DNA from 3 places in the Saccharopolyspora antibiotica genome. Region 1 is predicted to be linked to each of the others. Evidence: riboswitches for the same ligand, from Rfam matches in the RefSeq annotation. Region 1 holds a riboswitch; each other region holds the start of a gene.
What was found. A riboswitch is a leader RNA that binds a small molecule or an ion and turns the genes downstream of it on or off. The one in region 1 is predicted to bind cobalamin.
Positions count from the first base shown of each region.

Region 1 (6,100 bases):
GGCTCGATGGACTGGCCGACGCCGCAGATGTTGGAGATCGTCGCGGTCGGGGCGATGGCCAGCACGTTCGAGTTGCGCATCCCGTCGGTGCGCACCCGCTCGCGCAGCCCGTCCCAGTCCAGCGTGGACGAGCGGTCCACGTCGACGCCGGTCTCGCGGGCCTGCGCCAGCAGCTCCAGCGAGTCGACCGGGAGCACGCCCCGGCTCCACAGCGAACCCTCGAAGGACTCGTAGCGGCCGCGCTCGGCCGCCAGCTCCGCGGACGCCGCGATCGCGTGGAAGCTGATGTGCTCCATGCTCAGGTCCGCGAACTCGACCGCGGCCTGCGAGGACATCGGGATCCGCTGCGCGAACAGCGCGTCCGAGAAGCCCATCAGCCCCAGCCCGACCGGCCGGTGCCGCAGGTTGGAGGTCCGCGCCTCGGGGATCGTGTAGAAGTTCACGTCGATGACGTTGTCCAGCATTCGCACCGCGGTGCGGGTGGTGCGGCGCAGCCGCTCGGCGTCCAGGCCCTCGGCGGTGACGTGCCGGGCGAGGTTGATCGAGCCGAGGTTGCAGACCGCGACCTCGTCCCCGCCGGTGTTCAGCGTGATCTCGGTGCACAGGTTCGAGGAGTGCACCACGCCCGCGTGCTGCTGCGGGGAGCGCAGGTTGCACGGGTCCTTGAAGGTGATCCACGGGTGCCCGGTCTCGAACAGCATGGTGAGCATCCGGCGCCACAGGTCCACCGCGCGGACCTGGCGGAACACCTTGAGCTCCCCGCGCTCGGCGGCCGCCTCGTGCTCGCGGTAGCGCTCGGCGAACGCCGTCCCGTAGAGGTCGTGCAGGTCCGGGACCTCGTCCGGGGAGAACAGCGTCCACGTCTCGTCGGCCTCGACGCGGCGCAGGAACTCGTCCGGCACCCAGTTCGCGGTGTTCATGTCGTGGGTGCGCCGCCGGTCGTCGCCGGTGTTCTTGCGCAGGTCGAGGAACTCCTCGATGTCCACGTGCCAGGTCTCCAGGTACGCGCACACCGCGCCCTTGCGCTTGCCGCCCTGGTTCACCGCGACCGCCGTGTCGTTCGCGATCTTGAGGAACGGCACCACGCCCTGCGAGGACCCGTTGGTCCCCTTGATGTGCGCGCCGGTGCCGCGGACCGGCGTCCAGTCGTTGCCGAGCCCGCCCGCGTACTTCGACAGCAGCGCGTTGTTGCTGATGCCGTGGAAGATCCCGTGCAGGTCGTCCTCGACGGTGGTGAGGAAGCAGGACGACAGCTGCGGCCGGGTGGTGCCCGCGTTGAACAGCGTCGGGGTCGAGCACATGAAGTCGAAGGAGGAGATCAGGTCGTAGAACTCGATCGCCCGCGCCTCGCGGTCGTCCTCGCGCAGGGCCACGCCCATCGCGACCCGCATGAAGAACGCCTGCGGCAGCTCGAACCGGATGCCGTCCTCGTGCAGCAGGTACCGGTCGTAGAGGGTTTGCAGCCCGAGGAAGCCGAAGGCGGTGTCGCGGTCGGCGTCCAGCTCCGCGCCCAGCCGCTCGAGGTCGAAGCCGCCCAGCTCCGGGTCCAGCTGCTCCAGCTCGATGCCGCGGCGCACGTAGTCGGCGAAGTAACCGGCGTAGCGGTCCCGCATCTGCACCTGGTCCGCCTCGGCCGGCTCGCCCGCGACGAAGCTCAGCGCCTCCCGGCGCAGCTTGTCCAGCAGCAGCCGCGAGGTCACCAGCGAGTAGTTCGGCTCGTGCTCGACGAAGGTGCGCGCGGCCATCGTCAGCGATTCGGCCAGCTCGGCGGCGCTGATGCCGTCGTAGACGTTGCGCCGCACCTCCCGCAGCACCGCGTCGGCGCGCACGTCCTCCAGGCCGGAGCAGGCCTGCTCGACGACGGTGGACACGCGCTCCCAGTCCAGCGGGACGCGGGCACCGTCCGGCCCGGTCATCTCCAGGCGGGGCGGGTCGTCGGCGGGGCGCTCGTCCCCGGCTTCGCGGGCCTGCGCGTGCTCCTCCCGGTAGAGCACGTAGGCGCGGGCGACGCCGTGGTGCCCGCCGCGCATCAGCGCGAGCTCCACCATGTCCTGGATCTGCTCGATGTGCACGAGGCCCTCGGCGCCCGCGTGCCGCAGCACTCCCTCCGCGGCCTGCGCCGTCAGCTCCGCGACGACCTGGTGCAGCCTCGACGACGAGGCGGCCGACTCCCCCTCGGCAGCCAGGAACGCCTTGGTCAGCGCCACGGAGATCTTCGTTTCGTCCCAACCGGAAACGGTGCCGTCGCGCCGCAGCACCCGCACTCCTGCCGGTACCGCGGTGGCTGTGGACGCCCGGGTCGTGGACTCGGTCACTGGCTCTCTCCTCGCAAGCTCGGACAGCTGCCCGGAACTCCTCGGAACGCGCCAGGACCGCGGTGCGCGCGGCACCGCTCGTCCCACGACCCTCCCGCGAGGTCCCGGACGGCGCGCACCCCTCGTGCGCGCACCGATGGCAGGTCTTCGGACTCACGGGCGACCGGTGCGCTCGGCACCGGGCCTACTGGCCGTCGCTTCCCGGACGCCGGACGTCCAGTGCTGCACCACCCTCGGCGGGGTGGTGACGGCGGTCGTTCCCGTTCACCGCTGCGGGGCAGTCCCGGACTCGCACCGGGTTCCCTGTTGTCACGCCGGGCGGACCGGCGAACCATCAGCGGGCGCCACACTACATCTTGGGTTCGAGGTTGATCGGAACCCCATCATCGTCGGCGCGGCGGACGCCGCGCGGAGGTGTGATCGGGAAGCGCTGGTGGCTGGCGGCCCGGTTCGGCAGACTGCGACGCGAGATCGCCACCCGGAAGGAATCCCGAGCCATGCGCGCCTCCCGCGTGCGACGCGGCCTCACCGCCGTCGCCACCGCACTGGCCACCGCCGCCACCGCCACTGCGGCGACCGCCGGCGCCGCACCCCAGGCCCCGCCCGAACCCGCCACCGCCGACGTGCGACTGATCACGTTCAACGACCTGCACGGCAACCTGGAACCGCCGACCGGTTCCTCCGGCGAGATCGAGCTCGACGACGGCGGCACCGTCGAGGCGGGCGGCGCGGCCTACCTCGCCGCGCACCTGGAGCGGCTGCGCGCGGAGGTGCCCAACTCGCTGGTGTTCTCCGCGGGGGACAGCGTCGGCGCGTCGCCGGTGAACTCCGCGCTGTTCCACGACGAGCCCACGATCGACTTCCTCAACTCCCAGGACGTCCGCGCGCACGTCGCCGGCAACCACGAGTTCGACGAGGGCTACCAGGAGCTGTGGCGGATGGCGACCGGTGGCTGCCACCCGCAGGACGGCTGCGAGTTCCGCGATTCCTTCGCGGGCGCGGACTTCCCGTACCTCGGCTCCAACGTGACCTTCGAAGGCGGCGCCCCCGCGCTGCTGCCGTTCACCGTGCAGCTCTCCGGCGGCGTCCCGATCGGCGTCATCGGCGCGACGCTGCACGACCTGCCCAGCTCCGTGAGCCCCGGAGCGGTGCGCGGCCTGGAGTTCGGCGACGAGGTCGAGGCCATCGACCGCACCGCCGACGCCCTCGACCGGATCGGCGTCAAGGCCCAGGTCGTGCTGCTGCACCAGGGCGACGAGGCCGAGAGCGGGGGCCCGAACTCCTGCGACGTCGCGCCCGGGGGCCCGGCGCACCGCATCGCCGCGGCGGTCACGCCGAAGGTCGACGCGCTGTTCACCGCGCACAGCCACCAGCAGTACACCTGCACCGTCCCCGACCCCGCCGGCGCGCCTCGGCCCGTCCTGCAGGGCGCGTCCTACGGGCGGCTGCTGTCCGTGCTGGACCTGCGCGTCGACCGCGCCAGCGGCGAGGTCGTGCGGCAGGGCAGCCGCGCCCGCAACGAGGTCGTCACCCGCGACATCGCTCCGGACCCGGAAGCGGCCGCGCTCGTCGAGGAGGCCCGCGAGAAGGCGGCGCCGATCGCGAACCGCGCCGTGGGCACCACCGCGGGCGACCTGCTGCGGGAGCCCGCGCCGTCCGGGGAGTCCTCGATGGGCAGCGTGATCGCCGACGCCCAGCTGGAGTCCACCGCGGACGCGGGCGCGCAGGTGGCGCTCACCAACCCGGGCGGCGTGCGCGCCGATCTGCCGCACGCCTCCTCCCCGGCCGGGGAGGGCGACGGCGTGGTCACCTACGGCGAGGCGTTCGCGGTGCAGCCCTTCGGCAACACCATGCAGACGATCACCCTCACCGGTGCCCAGCTCAAGGGCGTGCTCGAACAGCAGTGGACCCCGGAGGGCGCCACGATCCTGCAGGTCTCGGCCGGGCTGCACTACGCCTGGTCCGAGTCCGCGCCGATCGGCTCCAAGGTCTCGGGGCTGACGCTGCACGGCGAGCCGGTGGTCCCGGACGCGCCGTACCGGGTGGCGGTGAACAACTTCCTCGCCGGGGGCGGGGACGGGTTCACCGGGTTCCTGGAGGGCACCGACGTCACCGGCGGGAAGCTGGACCTCGACGCGCTGCTCGACTACTTCGCGGCGCACCCCGGAGTCGTCCCGCCGTCCGCCGACCGCATCGAGGTCCAGGGCTGATCGACGCCGATCCGCCCGGCCCCGGCGGGACCGGGCGGATCGGGTGCTCAGCGGGCGAGGGCGCGGGGGGCCATGACCCCGTCGATGCCGGTGGCGAGTTCCGCGGCGCAGTCGCGCCAGGGGTGGCCGGTGCCGAGCAGGTCGGCGCAGCGCCCCCGCAACCCGGCGAGCCGCCCGCGCAGCCGGGCGCTGCGCACCCCGGCCGCCAGCAGCAGCGCCCGGCGGCCGTGCCGGAAGCCCGCGCCGTGGTCGCCCAGCGCGAGCTTCGCCTCGCCCAGGCTCGCCAGCTCGAACACCGCGGAGCGGACCTCGCCCGGCCCGCGCGCGGCCACCGCCCGCGCCAGGTGCGTCGCGGCCGCCTCGTGCTCGCCCAGCACCAGCTGCACCGTGCCGGTCATGCCGAGCAGGTCGGCCTCGCCGAACCAGCGGAACGGCTCGTAGTCGGCGCCGCGATCCGCCGTCGCGTGCAGGGCGCGGCCCTGCTCCAGCAGCCTGCGCACCGAATCCCGGCGCTCGCAGTGCGCGGCGGCCCACGCCGAGTTCAGCTGCAGCACCGCGCCGACCAGCGCCGAGCCCTCCGCCCGGATCGTGCCCAGCTGGAACAGCTTCAGCGCCGAGTTCGGGTGGCCGAAGTGCAGCTCCGCGCGACCGGCCGCGTACAGCGTCCGCGCGATCGCCAGCGGATCCGAGCCGTCCCGGCCGTAGTCCAGCGCTCGGCCGAAGTGCTCCTGCCCGGTGGACAGCAGCCCGTTCTCCACGGCCGTCCAGCCCGCCGTCGCGTGCAACCGGCACAGGGCGGCCAGGAGCTCCCCGCGCACCTGCTCGCACATGAGGCCCCGCAGCATCCGCTCCGCGCGCCGGGTCGTGGCCGAGATCGTGCCGTACTGCCCGACTCCGCCGTAGCGGTGATCGATCCGGCGCAGCGCGACGATGAGCTCGTCGAGCGCGCGGATGTCGGAGGAGCCGATGCGCCGGGGCGCGCGGTCCGGCAGGGCGAGCTCGTCGAGCAGGTTGCGGTGGCGGGGTTCCGCTCCGCACCGCCACGCCGGGCCACCGGACCGCGCGCCGTCGCCGAACACCACGTCCCCCGCGTAGGACAGGAAGGAGCGGCGCTTCTGCTGCTCGTCGGGCTCGTCGGCCGCGTCCGCGGTCTCGTCGTCGCGGGGGTGCTCGTCGGCGGCCATGCCCATCCAGCCGCGCGGTATCCCCAGCCCGTCCGCGATCCGGGACAGCAGCTCGTAGCTGCGGACCGCGCGGCCGTTGAGCACGTCGCTGACCTCGCTCTGCGCCTGCCCGGTCAGCTGGGCGATGCGGCTCTGCGGGATTCCGTGCTCCCGCAGCGCCCGGTAGACCGCGCCGATGTCGCGCACCGCCAGCGCGTCCCGGATCTCCGCGCGCCGCCAGATCTCCGGCGGAACCTCCTCGGTGGACACCGCGCCAGCGTATGCTGAAAGTGATCAACCGTGTGCGGAGAGTGAAAATATCACCGGATCGGAGCGGCAACCCGACCGCCGGGCCGCGAACCGGCTGCCGGGGCGGGGTGCGGGCGCCCGCGTCGGAACCGGCGCCGGGGCG
Region 1 covers NZ_JBJZOI010000001.1:79,340-85,439, forward strand. The annotation lists gene ACL03H_RS00370 (ribonucleoside-diphosphate reductase subunit alpha) at 1-2,315, opposite strand, end outside; cobalamin riboswitch at 2,437-2,666, opposite strand; gene ACL03H_RS00375 (bifunctional metallophosphatase/5'-nucleotidase) at 2,813-4,525, shown strand; gene ACL03H_RS00380 (helix-turn-helix domain-containing protein) at 4,573-5,958, opposite strand.

Region 2 (6,100 bases), on a different contig from region 1:
CATCCTGCGGCTCGCCCTCACCCCCGATGCCGCGGCCGAGCTCATCCAGCGGATCCTCGGCGAGCTCTGACCGCGTCTGCCCGGCCGCCGCCCGGGCGCGGACGGGAAGTGACCCGTTCGGCCGCTCGGGGCGGGGCGCGGCCGGGTGGCGTCGGCCGGACGCGATCTCCGACCCCCTCGGTGGTTCCCGGGGTCGGGAAGCGCCACGGCCGGCGGGTTGCTCCGGTCCGGTGATCTCCTGCGCCGACCGGGTGACCGCGAACCCGTTTGCGCGAGCGTCGCGGGCGGCCCGGCCGGGCCCGGGTGCTCGCGCGGGCCGCGTCGGCACCAGTTCGCCGCCGTTCCCGATTCGTCCGATGTGGACTGAATGCACTGCTCCCCGCGAGGGATTTTCTCCCGATATATCACCTGATCAGGTAACGCCGATCGGCCGTTGTGGACGATTGCCGCGCCGTGATCGGCTCGCTCCGCGACACTGTCACGAGCCGGAGGCGGGCCGGTCGCCCCGACCGCGCCGCACGGGCTCCGGGGGATGGAGAGCAGCGGGATGACACGCACACAGCGCTTGCGCACCCGGTGGTGGTCGGCGTCCGGGGCACTCGCCGCGGCCGCGCTGGCCTCTGTCGCGATCACGGCTCCGGCGGGCGCGAGCGCCCCGCCGCGATCGGAGTCCGCGGGTCCGGTCGGCGCCAGGATCGTCGGCGGCGAGGCGGCGAGCACCGCCCAGTACCCGTGGGCCGTCTACCTCACCGACTCCGCCGGGAACCAGTTCTGCGGCGGCACGATCGTCGGCGACACCAAGGTCGTCACCGCGGCGCACTGCGTCACGGGCAGTGCTCCTTCGCGGATCACCGTCGTCGCCGGCCGGGACGACAAGACCACCGAGGAGGGGACCGAGGCGGCGGTCCGCGACGTCTGGGTGCACCCCCGGTTCCAGAGCGCCAGCACCGGCGCGGACGTCGCGGTGCTCACGGTCGACCAGTCGCTGAACCGGCGGACACTGCCGCTGGCCTCCGCGCGGGACGAGGCGCTCTACGAGCCCGGGACGGCGACCACGGTGCTGGGCTGGGGGACCACCGAGGAGGGCGGCTCGCCCTCCCGAACCCTGCGCCAGACGCACCCGCCGATCAGCGGTGACCAGGACTGCTCGCGCGCCTACGGCGGGCAGTACGACCCCGCCGCCATGGTGTGCGCGGGCCTGCCGGAAGGCGGGGAGGACAGCTGCCAGGGGGACTCCGGCGGCCCGCTCGTGGCGAACGGGCGGCTGATCGGGATCGTCTCCTGGGGCAACGGATGCGCCCGGCCGGGGACTCCGGGCGTGTACACCCGCGTCAGCACCTATCACGACGAGGTGCGGGCCCAGCTGGGCTGAGCCGACGCGGGTGGTCGGGGAGCAAGGACCGGGGTCCGCCCCGGTCCTTGCTGTTTCCGCTGTTCCCCCGACCGTCGCCCGCTCCGCCTGGCGATCAGCTGGCGACGAGTCCCGCGGAGATGGTGAGGAATGCCGCCGCGCTGACCACGTCCAGGGAGCGGGCGATGCTGGGGCGGCGCAGCCGGTCGGCGATGCGAGCGGCGGCCAGCACGATGACGAGCTCCCAGATCGCGGCCAGCACCAGGAACACCGCGCCCAGCAGCACCAGCTGCAGCGGGGGAGAGGTCGCCGCACCCACGAACTGCGGCAGGAACGCCAGGCTGAACAGCAGCATCTTCGGGTTCGTGAGGTTGCTCAGCAGGCCCTGCCAGTACGGCCGGCCGGACGTGGTGCCGCGCTCCAGCCCCTCCCCGGTCTCGGCTCGGGTCAGCCACAGGCCGCGCACGATCATGATCGCGAGGTAGCCGAGGTAGGCGGCGCCCGCCCACTTCAGCGCGGCCAGCACTCCCGGGTTGTTCGCGATCAGGGTGCCGAGGCCGCAGATCACCAGCGCCACCTGCAGGACGCTCGCGGTGTGGATCCCGGCGAGCGCGCGCAGTCCCGCGCCGACGCCCCGCCGCAGCGAGGTCCGCAGCAGCAGGAACGCGTCGACCCCGGGGGTCAGCACCACCACCGCGCTGGCGATCAGGAACGCCGGCAGGGTTGTGAGGTCCAGCAGCATGACGGGGTCGCTCCTCGGGTTCGGGTCGCGGCGCGGATCTCGCGCGCGGAGGTGGCCGGTGGGCGGGTGTGCCCACCGGCGGGTGTCACCGGATCGGGGGTGATCCGGGAGCCGCCGCGTCGCGGTCGTCCCGGATCGGAAGGCTGGAATGCGGGAGGAACGGCGATCGGCCGTGCTTATGCTCCGCAGCTTTTCCTGCCTGTAGCCATATTAACGAAAAATTCTTGTGATGCGGTGTGACCTCGCCCTCGTGATCTCGCGGTGATCGGCTCGCTACCGTGTGCCGCCGTACGCAGCAGCGAGCCAGGAGGTCGCCGTGTCCGACCACGCCCGCCCAGCCGTCCGGACGGCCTCCGGAGGCCTCGCGGCGACCGCCGCCCTCGCGCTGCTCGCCGCCCCGGCCCACGCCGGGGAGCGGGTGCTCGGCGGCACCGAGGAGGCGTCCGCGTCCTGGGTGGTGGCGCTGACCGACCGGGACGGCCGCCAGTTCTGCGGCGGCACGCTGGTCACCCCGGTCAAGGTCGTCACCGCCGCGCACTGCGTGGACTCGCGCGCTCCCGCGGGCCTGCGGGTGATCAGCGGGCGGCCGGACCTGCGCGCGAGCACCGGCGCGGTGCGCACCGTGGGCGAGGTCTGGGTGCACCCCGGCTTCCGCGACGTCACCGCGGGCGACGACGTCGCCGTGCTGACGCTCGCCGAGCCCGCACCGGAGCCGACCTTGCCGCTCGCGGGGGCGGAGGAGACCGAGCGCTACCGGCCCGGCGCCCCGGCGCGGGTCTTCGGCTGGGGTCGCACCACCGAGACCGGGCCCTCCTCCGAGGTGTTGCGCTCCGTCGAGGTCGCGATCAGCGACGACGCCGGGTGCCGGGTCGCCTATCCGGAGCACGATCCGGGAACCCGGGTCTGCGCGGGCGTGCCCGACGGGGGCAGGGACGCGTGCGCGGGCGACTCCGGCGGCCCGCTGGTCGCGGACGGGATGCTGATCGGCGTGGTCTCCTACGGCACCGGATGCGGTCGCCCCGGCGTGCCGGGCGTGTACACCCGGGTCTCCTCGGTGGCCGACGCGGTGGCGGCGCGGCTCTGACCGCCCGCCCGCGCGCCCGCCCGCGCGCCGGCCCGGCGGCAGCCGCCCACCCCGGGGAGGGCGCTGGTCGCGTGGAATGTCCGTTTCCCCGGGGTCGTCGGGGCGTGCGCAGCGCTTCCCGCTCGGGCGGCGCCGCGGACCCCTGATCGCGGAGCGTGTCGTGCGCTACTCCCGCCGCAGGTGATGGGGGTTCCGTAGCCGGAATGTGATATCCCGTGGGGGTGACCCTGCAACCGCTCGCCACCGCCGTCCACCGCGCCTACACGGCCGACCTCGACGCCGAGGACCTCTACCGCATGCTCCGCCTGCGCGTGGACGTGTTCGTGGTCGAGCAGAACTGCGCGTACCCGGAGCTCGACGGGCGGGACCTGGAGAACAGCACCCGCCACTTCTGGATCGACTCCGCCGACGGGTACGTGCTCGGCTACCTCCGGTTGCTGGAAGACCCCGATGGCGGCTTCCGCATCGGCCGCGTCGCCACCGCGAAGAGCGCGCGCGGTCTCGGCCTCGGGCGCAAGCTGATGCGCGCGGCGCTGGCGGAGATCCAGCGCGCCCCCGCCGCCCTCTCCGCGCAGAGCCACGCGCAGGACTTCTACCGGAGCTTCGGCTTCGAGCCCGCGGGTGAGGAGTATCTCGAAGACGGCATCCCGCACGTCGACATGCGCCGATGCCCCGCTCCGCGCGGCTGAGCCCGCCGACGCGGTTCCTCGGCCGAGCGTGATCTGCGACGATGCACGCTGGTCCCAGCCTGGGCAGGTCAGGAAGCCGGTGCGAATCCGGCGCGGTCGGCGCCACTGTGACCGGGGAGCGGACCTCCCCCGCGAGCCACCGGGCGCGTCAGCGGACGCTGCTGCCTGGGAAGGCCGGAGTTCCGCGCTGATCCGGGAGCCAGGACACTGCCTCGCCCGGCACAGCCGACATCGGGGCGTCCGAGACCCGAGGAAGGAACCTGGCATGTCTGCTCCCGGGAGCCCGCGCTTCCCGTTCACCGCCGTGGTCGGGCATGACGACCTGCGGCTGGCGCTGCTGCTCAACGCGGTGCACCCGCGCATCGGCGGAGTGCTGGTGCGCGGCGAGAAGGGCACCGCGAAATCGACGGTGGTGCGCGCCCTCGCGTCGCTGCTGCCCGCGCTGGAGGTCGTGCCCGGCTGCCGCTTCGGCTGCGATCCGCACCGGCCCGACCCGAGCTGCCCCGACGGCCCGCACGGGCCCGCCCCGGGCGAGGTCCGGCCCGCCGAGCTGGTGGAGCTGCCGGTCGGCGCGACCGAGGACCGGTTGGTCGGTTCGCTGGATCTGGAGCGCGCGCTGGCCGAGGGGATCAGCGCCTACCAGCCGGGGCTGCTCGCCGCCGCGCACCGCGGCGTGCTCTACGTCGACGAGGTCAACCTGCTGCACGATCACTTGGTGGACCTGCTGCTCGACGCGGCGGCGATGGGTCGCGCGCACGTGGAGCGCGAGGGCGTGTCGGTGACGCACGCCGCCTCCTTCCTGCTGGTGGGCACCATGAATCCGGAGGAGGGCGAGCTGCGGCCGCAGCTGCTCGACCGGTTCGGGCTGACCGTGCACGTCGCGGCGTCTCGGGACGTGGCGACCCGCACCGAGGTGGTGCGCAGGCGGTTGGCCTTCGAGGCCGACCCGGCCGGCTTCGCCGAGCGGTGGGCCGGGCCGGACGCCGAGCTGGCGGACCGGATCGCCGAGGCCCGGTCCAGGGTGGACGCGGTGCGGTTGCCCGATTCCGAGCTGCGGCGCATCTCCGCCCTGTGCGCCTCCTTCGACGTGGACGGGATGCGCGCGGACCTGGTGCTGGCCCGCACCGCCGTCGCGCACGCCGCCTGGCGCGGCGCGGACGAGGTGGCGGAGTCCGATGTGGAGGCCGCGGCCCGGCTGGCGCTGCCGCACCGCCGCCGCCGCGACCCGTTCGACGAGCCCGGGGTGGAGGAGGACCAGTTGCAGCAGGCCCTCCAGGACGCCGCGCAGCACGCGGGCGAGGACTCCGGCGACGGCGATCCGGACGACGACCCGGACGGCCCCGGGGACGGCCCGGGTGGCGGTGGCTCCCCGGACGGCGGTCCGCAGGACGGCCCGGACGGCCCCGGTGGCGGGGAGGCGCCCGCGCCGGACGACGACGCCGGCGGTGCCGGGCAGCAGGACGGGAACGGCCGGGGCGGGGAGCGCGGACCGGCTCCCGCCGACAAGCCCCCGGCCGCGCCCGCTCCGGCGTTCCGGGCCCGGCTGCTGGAGGTCCCCGGCATCGGCGAGGGCGCCCCCGGTAGGCGCTCCCGCGCCCGTTCCCGCAGCGGACAGGCGGTTCGTGCCTCCACAGTGGACGGACATGGCGTGCACCTGCCCGCCACGCTGATCGCCGCCGCCCCGCACCAGCGGGCGCGCGGGCGCGGCGGCCCCGGGCTCGTGCTGCGGCGCGAGGACGTCCGCCGCTCGGTCCGCGAGGGGCGGGAGGGCAACCTGGTGCTGTTCGCCGTGGACGCCTCCGGTTCGATGGCCGCCCGCGAGCGGATGTCGGCGGTGAGCGGTGCCGTGCTCTCGCTGCTGCGGGACGCCTACCAGCGCCGGGACAAGGTCGGCGTGGTCACCTTCCGGGGGGCGGACGCCGAGCTGGCGCTGCCCCCGACCTCCTCGGTGGAGATCGCCGCCACCCGGATGCGCGACCTGCGCACCGGGGGCCGCACCCCGCTGGCCGCGGGCTTGCTCAAGGTCCGGCAGGTCGTCGGCACCGAGCGCACCCGCGACCCCCAGCGGCGTCCGCTGCTGGTCCTGCTCACCGACGGCAAGGCAACTGTTCCCGCCGGGGAGGGCGGTGACGGGCGGAGCCGGGCGCAGCGCGCGGTGCGGGACTCGATGCGGGCGGCGGGACTGCTCGGCGGGCTGGGCGTGGCCTCCGTGGTGGTCGACTGCGAGCAGGGCG
Region 2 covers NZ_JBJZOI010000022.1:1,517-7,616, reverse strand. The annotation lists gene ACL03H_RS18650 (helix-turn-helix domain-containing protein) at 1-70, shown strand, start outside; gene ACL03H_RS18645 (S1 family peptidase) at 548-1,372, shown strand; gene ACL03H_RS18640 (LysE family translocator) at 1,467-2,093, opposite strand; gene ACL03H_RS18635 (S1 family peptidase) at 2,410-3,177, shown strand; gene ACL03H_RS18630 (GNAT family N-acetyltransferase) at 3,399-3,866, shown strand; cobalamin riboswitch at 3,936-4,076, shown strand; gene ACL03H_RS18625 (putative cobaltochelatase) at 4,132-6,100, shown strand, end outside.
Region 2: it holds a riboswitch for cobalamin, as region 1 does, so the genes downstream of both, ACL03H_RS18625 (putative cobaltochelatase) here and ACL03H_RS00370 (ribonucleoside-diphosphate reductase subunit alpha) in region 1, are expected to answer to the same signal.

Region 3 (6,100 bases), on a different contig from region 1:
ACGACCGAGGAGGAGGAGTTCGCCCGGATCCGCCGCTGCCTGACCGAGCCCGACCTCGCCGATCCCGGTTGCACGGCGGGGATCGGCCGCGCCTGGCCGTCGCCGGCGCGCTGGGCGCAACCGGAGTCGATCGCGGGCCCGGTCCGCACCGGTGCGGAGCTCGCCGGGCTCTGGGACGCCGAGACGGCCGCGCTGCGCGCCTACCAAGGTGCCCGCGCGGAGCACCAGATCCATCAGCAGATCGGCTGGCCGGACCTACCCGAACCGCCCGAACCCGCGGTACCGGCCCCCTCCGGCGGCTACCGCAGGCTGTTGGAGGCCGAAGTGGCGGGCGTCCGCGCCGAGGAACTGCGCCGCGAGGCGGCCGTCGTCCCGGGCGGCAACTGGGACGGCGCGGTCACCACCTGGGACGAGGACGGGCACCTGCGCCGCGGGCTGCGACCGGCCCCCGGCCCGGTGCTGGACGTGGCCTGCGGGGCCGGGCGCTGGACCCGGGTGCTGGCCGAGCAGGTCGGACCGGACCGGGTGCTGGGCCTCGACGCGGCCGCGCCGCTGCTGGAGCTGGCACGGGAGGCGGTGCCCGGGGTGCTGTTCACCGAGGGCGACGCCAGGGCGCTGCCGTTCCCGGACGGCTTCCTGGGCGCGGTCAACTGCTCCGACGCCCTGCACGTGCTGCCCGATCCGCACCGGGTGATCGCCGAGGTGGCGCGGTGCCTGCACCCGGCGGGGACGTTCACCCTGAGCACCTACCGGCAGGGCACCCGGGCGTTCCAGCGCCACTTCCAGCGCTGCCACGAGCGCGTCTTCGGGCAGCGCTCGTTCGCTCCGGAGGAGCTCGGCGAGCTGCTCGGCTCGGCCGGCCTGGACGTGGTCGACACCGGAGGTCCGGGAACCTTCCTGTTCATCACCGCCCGCCGCCGCGGAGCCGAAGCGGTCCAGCCCGGCTGACCGAAACTTCCCGGAATCACCGGGAACTCCGCGCGGGCCGCGTCCGACGCTCCCGTCGGCCTCCCGCGTCGTCACGCGGGAACTCCGGCGGGAGCCGGGGGTTCGCGGATCCGCTCCCATCGCGTCCGCTCGCTCGTTCCCACCTGCGCGGACCCCGATTCCGGCGCTCGCGGCCGGCCCCGCGGGGTGCCCGTGATCACTTGACATCCGCGGCCGGGGCTGCGAACTTCTCATCCGTTCAAGCGACGGTGTGCAGGAAGCCGGTGTGAATCCGGCGCGGTCCCGCCACTGTGAGCGGGGAGCCTGCCTCCTCCCGTGCCACTGCCCCCGAGGCGGGAAGGCCGGAGGCCGGTGTCGATCCACGAGCCAGGAGACTGGCACCGTCGTGCCGATTCGCACGGGGTCGCGGAGCCCCGGAGGAGGTACGTGGTGCCGCGCAACGCCGCATCGCGCCGTTCCGGCGCGCCATCCCCACCGGACCCGACCGCCCACCGCAGGGCGTGATCCCGCTCGCGTTCGTTTCGCCATCGCTCCGGTTCGGGGAGACACGTGCGTCCTAGTCCTGCCCAGGCGGCACAACACGCCGCAGCAGAGTCCACTTCAGACAGATTGATCGCCGCCGCGCTGTCCGGCGAGCTCACCGGGGAGGATCCGGCGCTCCGGTCGGTGGCGGTCGCCTTCCTCACCGTGCAGGCCGCCCGGCATCCCGGGCGGGGGACCGGTTACACCAACGCGGTGCTGAGCGTCCGGGTCGGCGCCGCGGTCGGATCCTGCGCGGTCGAGCCGGGCGCGGTCGACGAGGAGACCGCGCGCGACTGCGCGGGCCGCCGCGTCGCGGAGCTGTTGCGGCATCCGCTGCCGCCGGTCCGGGTGGCCGCGCTGGACGCCTTCCTCGCGGCCGCCCGCCCGCACGCGGAGCACCCGCTCGCGCGGCGGGTCGTGGTCCCGGCGGGGGATTCGCTGGTGAAGTCGATGGCGCGGGCGCGCGCCGTCGCCGCGATCACCCGGGTTCCGGAAGGCGGTCGGGTCGCGGTGATCGGCGTGGTCAACTCGTTGCTCGCGGCGTTGCGCGAGCGCGGCCTGGACTACCTGCCCTGCGACCTCAAGGGCGGCCGCACCGAGTGGGGCGAGCCGGTGCTCACCGAGCACGCGGAGGCGATCGCGGGAGCGGACGCGGTGTTGGCTTCCGGCATGGTGCTGGGCAACGGCACCTTCGACGAGATCGCGGCGACCTGCGCGCGGCGCGGCCTGCCGCTGACCATGTTCGCCCAGACCGGTCCGGCGGTGCTGCGCGAGCTGCTGGGCGGCCCGGTGCAGGCGCTCTCGGCGGAGCCGTACCCGTTCTTCTGGCTCTCCGGGGAGCCGACCCCGATCCACACCTACGAGGCCGCCCGCCCCGAGGTCACGTCGTGACGGGCCGGGCACCCGACCGGTGCGGTTCGGTCCTGGACCTGATCGGCGGCACCCCGATGGTCCGCATCGGCGTGCCGATGTCCGGGCCCCACCCGGGCTTCTGGGCGAAGCTGGAGGGCGTCGCTCCCGGCGGGATGAAGGCGCGGGCGGCGCGGGCGATGCTCGCGGGGGCCCGCGCGCGGGGTGAGCTGCGCCCCGGAGGGACGGTGATCGAGTCCACCAGCGGCACCCTCGGGCTCGGTCTCGCCTTCGTCGGGGCGGCCTGGGGGCATCCGGTGGTGGTGGTCGCCGACGCGGAGCTCGACGAGCTGACCCGCGCCCTGCTCGCCGCGCACGGGGTGCGGGTCGAGCTGGTGCGCGAGCCGCACCCGGTGGGCGGCTGGCAGCGGGCCCGGCTGGAGCGGGTGCGGGAGCTGATGGCCGAGCTGCCCGGGGCGTACTGGCCGGATCAGTACGGCAACCCGGACAACGTCGTGGGTTACCGCGAGCTCGGGCACGAGCTGCTCGACCAGCTGCCGGACGTCGAGGTGGTGGTGTGCGGCGTCGGCACCGGCGGGCACAGCGCGGGCATCGCGCAGGTGCTGCGGCGCCGCCGCCCCCGGGTCCGGCTGGTCGGGGTGGACGCGGCCGGCTCGGCGGTGTTCGGGGATCCGGCGGTGCCGCGCCTGATGCGCGGCCTCGGCAGCAGCATCCACCCGGGCAACGTGGACTACGACGCGTTCGACGAGGTGCACTGGCTCGGCGCCGCCGAATCCGCCGCGGCCTGCCTGCGGCTGGCCTCCGGCGCGTTCGTCACCGGGGGGTGGAGCACCGGCGCGGTGGCGCTGGTCGCCTCCTGGTGCGCGCGCGAGCTGGGCTCGGACCGGGTGGCGGCGGTGTTCCCGGACGGCCCGCACCGCTACTGGCGGACGATCTACGACGCGGAGTTCCGCGCGGGGTTGCCGGATCCGGTCTCCGAACCCTCCGAAGTGGACGGTGTGCCGGACGAGGTCGACAGCGCGACGAGCTGGCGGAGGTCGCGCAAGGTGGTCGATCCCTGCGCCCACCGCGCCGCCGGTTCCGCGGGTTGCCCGGTCTGCGAGGTGCGGCCGTGAACCGCGCCGCCTTCGCCGGGCTGTCCCCGGCGGCCAAGCTGCTGGTGATCAACCAGTTCGGCATCAACGTGGGCTTCTACATGCTGATGCCGTTCCTGGCCGCGTACCTGAGCGGGAACCTGGGTTACGGCGCCGCCGTGGTCGGGTTGGTGCTCGGGGTCCGGAACCTGAGCCAGCAGGGCATGTTCCTCCTGGGCGGCACCGCCGCGGACCGGCTCGGCTGCCGCCCGATGATCATCGTGGGCTGCGCGCTGCGGGTCGTCTCCTTCGGCCTGTTCGCCGCGTTCACCTCGCTGCCCGGCGTGTTCGCCGCCGCGATCCTCACCGGGCTGGCGGGCGCGCTGTTCAACCCGGCGGTGCGCACCTACCTGATGCACGAGGCGGGGGAGCGGCGCGCGGAGGTCTTCGCCGTGTTCAACGTCTTCCAGCACGCGGGCACCCTGGTGGGGCCCCTGCTGGGGGCGGTGCTGCTGGCGGTGGACTTCCGGCTGATCGCGCTGGTCGCCTGCGCGGCGTTCGCGGCGCTCACGGTCGCGCAGCTGTGCGTGCTGCCGCACCGCGCGGTCGAGGCGCAGCGGCAGAGCGTGCTGGGCAGCTGGCGGGAAGTCGTGTCCAACCGGCGCTTCCTCGGGTTCACGCTCTCGCTGTCGGCGTACTTCGCGCTCTACAACCAGCTCTACCTGATGCTGCCGCTGGAGGCGCAGCGCGTGTCGGGAGCGGCCTGGTCGATCGCGCTGGTGTTCGGCGTGTCGACGGTGATCGGGGTGTTCGGCCAGGTCCGGATCACCGAGTGGTGCCGTCGCCGCTGGAGCTCGGGCCGGTCGATCGTCCTCGGCCTGCTGTGCATGGGCGGCTCGTTCCTGCCGGTGCTGCTGGCTGCGCCCGCCCTGCCGGAGCTGCTGCCCTGGGAGGGGCCCGCGGGCGTGGTGCTGGCGTTCGCGCCGGTGGTGGTCTCGGTGGTGCTGTTCACCGTCGGTCAGGCCATGACGAACCCGTTCGCGATGGAGCTGCTGCCCGAGATCGGCAGCGAGCGGCTGGCGGGCACCTACTACGGGTTCTACTACCTGGTGTCGAGCTTGGTCGCCGCCGGGGTGAGCTGGTTGGCCGGTGCGCTGCTGGAGGCCTTCCCCGAGCCCGGAGCGCGCTGGCTGCCGTGGGCGGCGCTGCTGCTGGTCGGCCTCGCGGGCAGCGCGGGCACCTGGGTCCTGGAACGTCGTGGCGCCCTGGGGCGCGCCCCCGAAACGGCGGTGGCCTGAGCCGGGGGCGCTCCTCCGGCCCGCGGGAGCGGGCGGGGCGCTCCGCTCCGCTGTCCGGCCGCCTCCGGGCGGCACGAGACCCGGGGCGCCAGGAGGGTGCGGTAGCGCCCGACGTGCGGGCGGTGACGCCCCGGTAGCTGCCGAGCGGTGCGCCAGCGGTGGACCGGACGGCGGACGTCGCGCGCTCCTGCGTCCACTGCGGATCCCCAGGTGGGTGGCCTGCCGGGGCCCAGGTGCGTGGTGCCGCGTTGATCTCCTGTGCGAAGCTGGTCGACCGGACCGCCGACCGCTCCGGCACCCCGGGTGCGGCCGGATCGCAGGAGGGCCGCGCGCCCGGATCGTCGGAGAGGTAGGCCTCGTGACTGAGCAATCGCAGGCGTTCGTGCCGGACTGGGTGCGCGCCGAGCCGGGCCGGGTACTCGCGTTCGCCGAGGCCGCCGCCCACCCCGATGGCGGGTTCGCCTGGCTCGACTCCGCGGGCGCGCCCGTCCCGGAGCGGCCGGTGGAGACCTGGATCACCTGCCGGACCACGCACGTCTTCGCGCTCGCCGCGGCCCGCGACGGGCGGGACGAGCTGCTCTCCGGCGTGCGGCGCGGGGTGGACGCGCTGCGGGGGCTGCTGCACGACGACGAGCACGGCGGCTGGTTCGCGTCGGCGACCGCCGCCGGGCCGGTCGCCGAACACAAGGGCGCCTACGAGCACGCCTTCGTGCTGCTGGCCGCCGCCAGCGCCGCGGCCGTCGGCGCCGAGGGCGGGCGGGAGCTGCTGGACGAGGCGCTGTCGGTGTTCGACACCCGCTTCTGGGAGGACGACTTCGGCCTCGTGGCGGACTCCTGGAACCGCGCGTGGACCGAGCTCGACCCCTACCGGGGCGTCAACGCCAACATGCACACCGTGGAGGCCCTGCTGGCCGCCGCCGACGTCACGGGTGATCGCACCTGGTCCGACCGCGCGGCCCGCATCGTGCGCACCGTCGTGCACGGATTCGCGCGGGAGCACGGCTGGCGGCTGCCCGAGCACTTCGACTCCGGGTGGAACGTGCTGCTGGAGTACAACCGCGACAAGCCCTCCGACCAGTTCCGGCCGTACGGGGTGACCATCGGGCACCTGCTGGAGTGGTCCCGGCTCGCCCTGCACGTCCGGCACGCGCTCGGCTCGGAGGCCCCCGGCTGGCTGCTGGACGACGCCCGGGAGCTGTTCGCCACCGCGGTCCGCGACGGCTGGAGCGCGGACGGTGCGGACGGGTTCGTCTACACCACCGACTTCGAGGGCACCCCCGTGGTCCGCAACCGGCTGCACTGGGTCATCGCGGAATCGATGGCGACCGCGTGGGCGCTGCACCAGGAGACCGGCGAGCAGCAGTACGCCCGCTGGTTCGCCACCTGGGC
Region 3 covers NZ_JBJZOI010000003.1:145,816-151,915, forward strand. The annotation lists gene ACL03H_RS02845 (class I SAM-dependent methyltransferase) at 1-948, shown strand, start outside; cobalamin riboswitch at 1,180-1,345, shown strand; gene ACL03H_RS02850 (Rossmann-like domain-containing protein) at 1,558-2,361, shown strand; gene ACL03H_RS02855 (PLP-dependent cysteine synthase family protein) at 2,358-3,455, shown strand; gene ACL03H_RS02860 (MFS transporter) at 3,452-4,711, shown strand; gene ACL03H_RS02865 (AGE family epimerase/isomerase) at 5,070-6,100, shown strand, end outside.
Region 3: it holds a riboswitch for cobalamin, as region 1 does, so the genes downstream of both, ACL03H_RS02850 (Rossmann-like domain-containing protein) here and ACL03H_RS00370 (ribonucleoside-diphosphate reductase subunit alpha) in region 1, are expected to answer to the same signal.